One region of the Metabacillus hrfriensis genome, then DNA from elsewhere that is predicted to be linked to it. Evidence: riboswitches for the same ligand, from Rfam matches in the RefSeq annotation. Region 1 holds a riboswitch; the other holds the start of a gene.
The links. A riboswitch is a leader RNA that binds a small molecule or an ion and turns the genes downstream of it on or off. The one in region 1 is predicted to bind cyclic di-AMP.
Positions count from the first base shown of each region.

Region 2: another riboswitch for cyclic di-AMP. It lies ahead of QLQ22_RS06625 (APC family permease); the one in region 1 lies ahead of QLQ22_RS21950 (potassium channel family protein).

Region 1 is NZ_CP126116.1:4,410,920-4,414,338, forward strand. Features, by position in the region: gene QLQ22_RS21945 (TrkH family potassium uptake protein) at 1-691, opposite strand, end outside; gene QLQ22_RS21950 (potassium channel family protein) at 719-1,375, opposite strand; cyclic di-AMP (ydaO/yuaA leader) riboswitch at 1,475-1,619, opposite strand; partial or broken gene QLQ22_RS25205 (cation transporter) at 1,962-2,033, opposite strand; gene QLQ22_RS21955 (dicarboxylate/amino acid:cation symporter) at 2,101-3,348, opposite strand.
Region 2 is NZ_CP126116.1:1,336,044-1,339,462, reverse strand. Features, by position in the region: gene QLQ22_RS06625 (APC family permease) at 1-1,389, opposite strand, end outside; cyclic di-AMP (ydaO/yuaA leader) riboswitch at 1,537-1,682, opposite strand; gene QLQ22_RS06620 (bacitracin ABC transporter ATP-binding protein) at 1,850-1,984, shown strand; gene QLQ22_RS06615 (glycosyltransferase) at 2,047-2,694, shown strand; gene QLQ22_RS06610 (acyl-CoA thioesterase) at 2,915-3,419, opposite strand, start outside.

The DNA of each region.
Region 1 (3,419 bases):
TTACATTTATCACAAGTGTACCGACAAGCATCAGCTTTGTATGCAATGAAAACTTTTTAAAGCTGCGCTTTCTCCATACATCAACAAGCACTGTAAAACCTATACCTCCTATTATAAAAAGAGATGACAGCACCAGGTTTATAAGCGGATCTCCTACATACCTCATTAAATTATCCGGCCAAAGAGCGAAACCCGCATTATTAAATGCAGAAATTGCGTGAAAAAAACTGTAGAAAAGACCTTTAGACCACCCATACTCGGGTATCCATCTAAACGATAAAAAGATCATTGCAATGAATTCAATTGAAAGGGAAAAGTAAAACAAATACTTTACTAAATTTATAACTCCGCCAATGGAGGTTTGATTCAGCGCAGTTTGCATCACTAATCTTTCTTTAATGCCAATTTTCCTCCCTAAGAGGATATAAATCAGAACCCCAAATGACATGATCCCTAATCCGCCAAGCTGAATCAGCATAGCAATGATAAATTGTCCGGTATAAGTAAAGGTTGATCCGGGGTCCACAGGTGCAAGTCCTGTTACAGTCATCGCGGATGTAGCAATAAATAACGCATCAATCCATCTAATCGGTTCATGAGTTGAAACAGGCAGCATCAATAAGGCAGATCCTCCTGCAATTCCAACTGCGAAAATAGTAACCAATAGCTGTGATGGATTAAACCGAATCATTTTTTGCAGTTTATTTGAGCTTATCACCTATATGCCCTCCTCCTCGAAACGGCTGATGTCCTTATTCCGTCCAATCACAAGCAGAATATCACCTGATTTGATGGATTCTTCGGCAGGAGGCGAAACAATCATCTCTTCATCCCGCTGAATCCCGACAATATTACATCCATATCTTGCCCTAATATCTAAATCAATTAATGTTTTACGGTGAATTTTTGCTGAAGCAATCAGCTCTACCATGCTGTATTCCTTTGAAAGCTCAATATAATCAATCATTTTTTCTGAAATAATATGATGGGCAATCCGCTTTGCCATGTCACGTTCAGGATGAATGACTTTGTTTACACCTATTTTGTCTAAAACCTTCTGATGATAGTCATTTTGAGCTTTTGCCCATACTTGCGGAATCTCCATTTCTTTTAGCAGAAGTGATGTCAAGATGCTTGCTTCAATATCATCTCCAAACGACACAAAGGCATGATCTACGTTACGCACGCCAAGCTGCTTCAGTGTCGCCTCATCAATTGCATTTGCCTGCACAGCAAGTGTCGCATATTGAGAATAATATTGAACCTTTTCATCATCTTTATCGACCGCTAAAACTTCCATCCCCAACTCATGAAATTCCTTTACAAGACTTCCTCCAAAACGGCCAAGTCCAAATACAGCAAATTGCTTTTTCAACAGGATTTCCTTCTTTCAATACTAATTTTTGCACACAAAAAGACACAGAGGTCCCATGAACCGCTGTGTCTGATTTTTTAAGATCACATTAGTTTCATTATCCTCTCTCAAGAACGCTTGCGAAGTTAGCTGTCGGGTTCGGGCAATGAGAGTAGCCCTACCAGTAAAGGATTCACCCCAAGCTGCAAAAGATGCCAGCAAAATTGGGTCCCCCGCTCCGTAATGGATTAAGCGAATTAAGAATATCTGAAATGTATTTATGAAAGTATCTTACTCCTGTTGAATTGGACAGTAAAGAGCCAATTATTGCAGAAATTAGTTAAAATTGAGCAAATATAACCGTTTAAGCGCTCTCAAGTCTTATTTACTCAGCATATCTGTTTATTTTAAATTCTTTGAAAGACTGATATGATGCGAAGAAGTTGTGGTTTAACAGCATATATTGAAGCGTTATTCATTTAAATTGATGTTCTATCAGTGTAAATTGCAGTTTTATCTGCATAAACCGGATTTCTATCAGTATCTTTCCAGATCACACATGAGCAAGTTAAAAACACCAAGCCCACATGGACTTTGTGCCGGAAGTTTACAGTTTGGCTCTTTGCAGTCTCAGCGTGTTCAAAACAACGGAAACCGAACTGAATGCCGTTGCCGCTCCATATCAGCTTCTGCAAGGGCTTATTGTCTTTAATAAAAAAGACGGCCACTTTAGGCCGTCTTTCTCATTATGACAATTTTTCTTCCATTTCAGGAAATTTAAAGTCTCCATGTTTCTTTTCTGTTTCTGCTACAATCACTGCACATGCCGCATCTCCTGTAATATTAACTGCTGTACGAGCCATATCCAGCAGACGGTCTATACCGATGATCAAGGCGATGCCTGCTACGGGAAGGCCTACAGAGTTTAAGACCATCGCAAGCATGATAAGTCCAACTCCTGGTACACCGGCTGTTCCAATTGAAGCGAGAACAGCTGTAAGTACTACTGTCAGCAACTGAGTGAAAGAAAGATCAATATTGTAGACTTGAGCGATAAAGATTGTTGCTACACCCTGCATAATGGCCGTTCCATCCATATTAATGGTTGCGCCGAGCGGCTGAACGAAACTTGAGATCGGCTCTGGAACCTTCAGACGCTTTTGCGCTGTTTCCATAGATACAGGAAGTGTCGCATTACTGCTTGATGTACTGAAAGCTACTGCCATGGCAGGAGCGAAATTTTTAAAGAACCAGATCGGGCTTTGCTTTGCCAGAAAAAGAATGGATGAACCATAGGTGACAATAGCATGAATCACAAGTGCAAGCATTACAACTCCCATGTAGAGTCCCATTGCTTTAAGGGCGTCTAAACCTTGACTGCCTACAGCAGTAGCAATAAGACCGAAAGTACCGTATGGAGCGAATTTCATCACTAGATTTACTAAATACATCATTAAATCATTGCCTTGCTCAACTACCTTAAATAATGTATTTGCTTTCTTTCCAAGAAACGTGATGCCAAGGCCAACAAAAATTGAGAAAATAATAATTTGCAGCATATTACCATCGGCAAATGCTTTAACAGGATTCGTCGGAATCATATTTAAGAATGTTTCTGCAACAGATGGAGCTTCTTCAGCTTTATATTCAGCGGACTTTGTATCGAATTCACCTACATTGCCGGGCTGAATGGTCAGTGCAAGGATTAAGCCTATAACAATGGCTACTGCTGTTGTTACTAAAAAGTAGGTGACCGTTTTAACACCTATTCTTCCTAATTTCTTTGGATCTCCTAACCCAGCAACTCCCAGAGTAATAGAAAAGAAGACTATTGGTACGACGAGCATATTGATTAAGTTTAAAAAGATTTTTCCAAGCGGGGTAAATAGGAACGTGTCTAACTGTTTAAATAAATCCGGAGCCGTGATATTAAGAATGAGGCCGACAATTGCCCCCAGAATAAGACCAATGATGATTTTCGTTGCTAGTTTCATATAAAACCTCCGTAAAAAAGTAATAGATAGTGTTTAATTCCCAATAAATAGAGAAAGAGAAACATATATGT
Region 2 (3,419 bases), 2.0 Mb from region 1:
TGTGAGTCTCAGCTGATCTCCAACGGCCACATAGTGCTTCTTAATTTGATGAAATCCTAAAACGATAAGAGGCAAAAAGATCAGCACCGCCCAAACCTGCGAGAACTTTGTTATGAAGAACATCATCATGACAAGAAAGCTGATAAGTGCTCCAGTTAAATTTATCGCAAGTTTAACCGCCCAGCCTTTAGGCTTCTCACGCAGCCACTTCACGAGCATCCCTGTCTGGGATAAGGTAAATGGAATAAACACGCCTACTGCATAAAGGGGGATGAGCTGTTCTGTCTGCCCTTTAAAAATAATAATTAGTAAAATGGACGTGACTCCAAGAGTGATGATCCCATTTGAATACCCTAATCGGTCGCCTCTCATCGTAAACATTCTTGCAATGTATTTATCTTTTGCAAGGTTGAATGCAAGCAATGGAAAAGCAGAGTATCCAGTGTTGGCAGCGAGAACAAGAATCATAGCTGTCGTTCCCTGGATAAAATAATACATAAAGTTTCTTCCAAACGTTTCAGCTGCAATTTGGGAAACAACGGTTTCTTCGTGTTTTGGAGCTATCCCGAAGTAATAGGCTAAAAATACGATTCCTGAAAATAAAATGGCAAGCAATAACCCCATTGCCATCAGCGTTCTGACTGCGTTTCTAGGACCAGGTTCCTTAAAATTCGGTATCGCATTTGAGATTGCTTCGACCCCAGTTAAGGCAGAACTTCCTGAAGCAAAGGCTCTCAGCAGCAAAAATAAACTAATGCCTGCAACAGGAGTCCCTATCGGTGCATGCAAATCAGATGAAACATCCCCGGTTATGATTTTATATATCCCTACCCCTATTAAAATAAAAAGGGCCAATACAAACAAATAGACTGGATAGGCTAAAATCGAAGCCGATTCGGTGATTCCTCTGAGATTTAGTATGGTGATAAAAACAACCAGCAAACAAGCAATGATGACATTATGATCATGTAAGCCTGGAAATGCAGAAGTAATCGCATCTGTTCCTGCTGAGACACTTACAGCTACTGTCAATATGTAATCGACTAAGAGTGAACCTCCTGCAACTAAACCTGCATTTTCTCCAAGGTTTTCTTTTGAAACGACATATGCTCCTCCTCCATGTGGATAAGCATAGATAATTTGACGGTAGGATAAGATCAGAGCCGTTAATAAAAATAGTACCCCTACTGCAATTGGCATGGAGTACCAAAATGCAACAGCACTTATTGTTACTAAGACAAGCAGGATCTGCTCTGGCCCGTACGCTACAGAAGATAAGGCATCTGAAGACAGAATAGCCAGTGCTTTCTTTTTATTTAATTTTTGCTCTCCTAATTCTGTAGATTTTAAGGGAGCCCCAATGATTATTCTTTTAAGCATAGATAACATTTCTGCACCACCATTTTTTCGCCCTTTGACCTTTTTCTTGAAGGTATCATTTAAGAAAGTAAATATTTAATTAGCGAATCAATCATAATTGTCCGCAAGTCATTACGAACAGCATAATGGACATTAGGATCCCAGTCTCACCGCTACACATCCTCTCTTTTAACGCTTACGGGGTTAGCTGACGGATTCGGGACAAAAGAGTATCCCTACCTATATGAATAGGATTCACCCCTTTGCGAAAATTATCACAATATCGGGTTCCCCGCTCCTTATGGATTAAGCGAATAATAAATATGAAACTGTTGGTTATCATACTCCTATCCTTAAGAGTTGTAAATAAAAATAATTCATATCCTTTGACTTTTTTAATCCAATAAGCTACCGGTCAATAAAAGGAGGAAATGTATGATGTTGTGCCATTGCGCTAACACTATTTTTATTCAAGCATAGGAGGATTTTAATGATTAAAGAAAACATACCGATAATATCTGATGAATTTTTAGATGAAGTGACAAAAGAGATCAATAAGGTATACGGTTTTGAAAATAATCCAATAGAAAAAGCAGATCGGGAGTTTCATGCGGAAGAAGAATGAAACTTAGGATTACATGCAAATTATTGATGTCACGCACTACTTTTATAAAGGAGATTTTCCAATTGAAAAAACACTTAATAACTGCTGGAATGCTGATTATGTCCTTAGTCTTCGTCATGTCGCCGATAAAAACTGATGCAAAAGACATGACACAGGCACGCGAAGAATGCATCACAAAAGAAACGCTTGCTTTAAAAGAAAGCATGAGGAGGCTCTGGACTGATCATGCGGTTTGGACAAAAAGCTATGTGGTCAGTTCCCTTAACGATCTTGAGAATCAAAAAGAGCTGCTTGCAAGGCTCTTAAAAAATCAGGATGACATTGGCAATGCCATTAAGCCTTATTACGGGGAAGAAGCAGGAAACAAGCTTGCTGAGCTCTTAAGAGAACACATTCTGATTGCAGGAAAATTGACTGCAGCTGCAAAAAGCGGCAATCAATCTGACTTTAAGAAATTTAATACTGAATGGCATAAGAATGCAGATGACATGGCCAAGTTCTTGAGCAGCGCAAATCCGAACTGGTCTGAAAAAGAACTGAAGGAAGCATTATATATTCATCTTCAATTTATTTCTGAAGATCTGTCTGCCCGACTTAAAAAGGATTGGAATGCGAGTATTGAAGCATTTGATAAAGGGCTGGATCATTTGATGATGCTGTCCGATGTTCTTTCGGCAGGAATTATGAAGCAGTTTCCAGAAAAATTCTAGCTTATCTATTGAATATAAGTTTACTTCAAGATTTGTTTGTGTTGCTTCGTATGAAAATCGCAATTTCATTAGTCTTAAATAAAGGGAAGATCCCCAAAGGATCTTCCCTCTTTTTTATTATTGATTTTATTGCGGCTTTTTTCAGGGTGGAGGCGATTTTCTTCCCTAATACACTGCTTTGGTGTACTTTTATCAAGGCGAGCGCGGTATGTATGGCCAATTAATATTGCTTAATTTTCTCCGAGAATGTAATGCTCGCTTTTCTTCTTGCTTTCCTGATTAACGAGCGCTCCTCACCTGAATCAAATAAATATTTTTCCTCTTCTGTTTCAGGATAAACTCCCGGAACGGCTTTTGGCTTACCATGTTCATTCAATGAAACAAATGTGATAAAGCTTGTCGCTGCTACTCTGGATTCACCGCTTATTAAATCTTCTGCCGTTACTTTTACGAATACCTCCATTGATGATCTTCCCGTGAAAGTGACGAAAGACTCAAGATGCACCGCATCAGTCGGTCGAATCGGATGCAGAAAATCCACCGAATCCATGGATGCTGTGACACATTCTGACCGGCAATGTTTCGCAGCTGAAATTGAGGCTACAACATCTATTGAAGCCATTAATTTCCCGCCGAACAAGGTTTGATGATTATTCGTATCAGGCGGCAGTACACGGTTTGTTTGAAAAACTCTTGATTCTGAACACGGTTTGCTGTTAGGTATC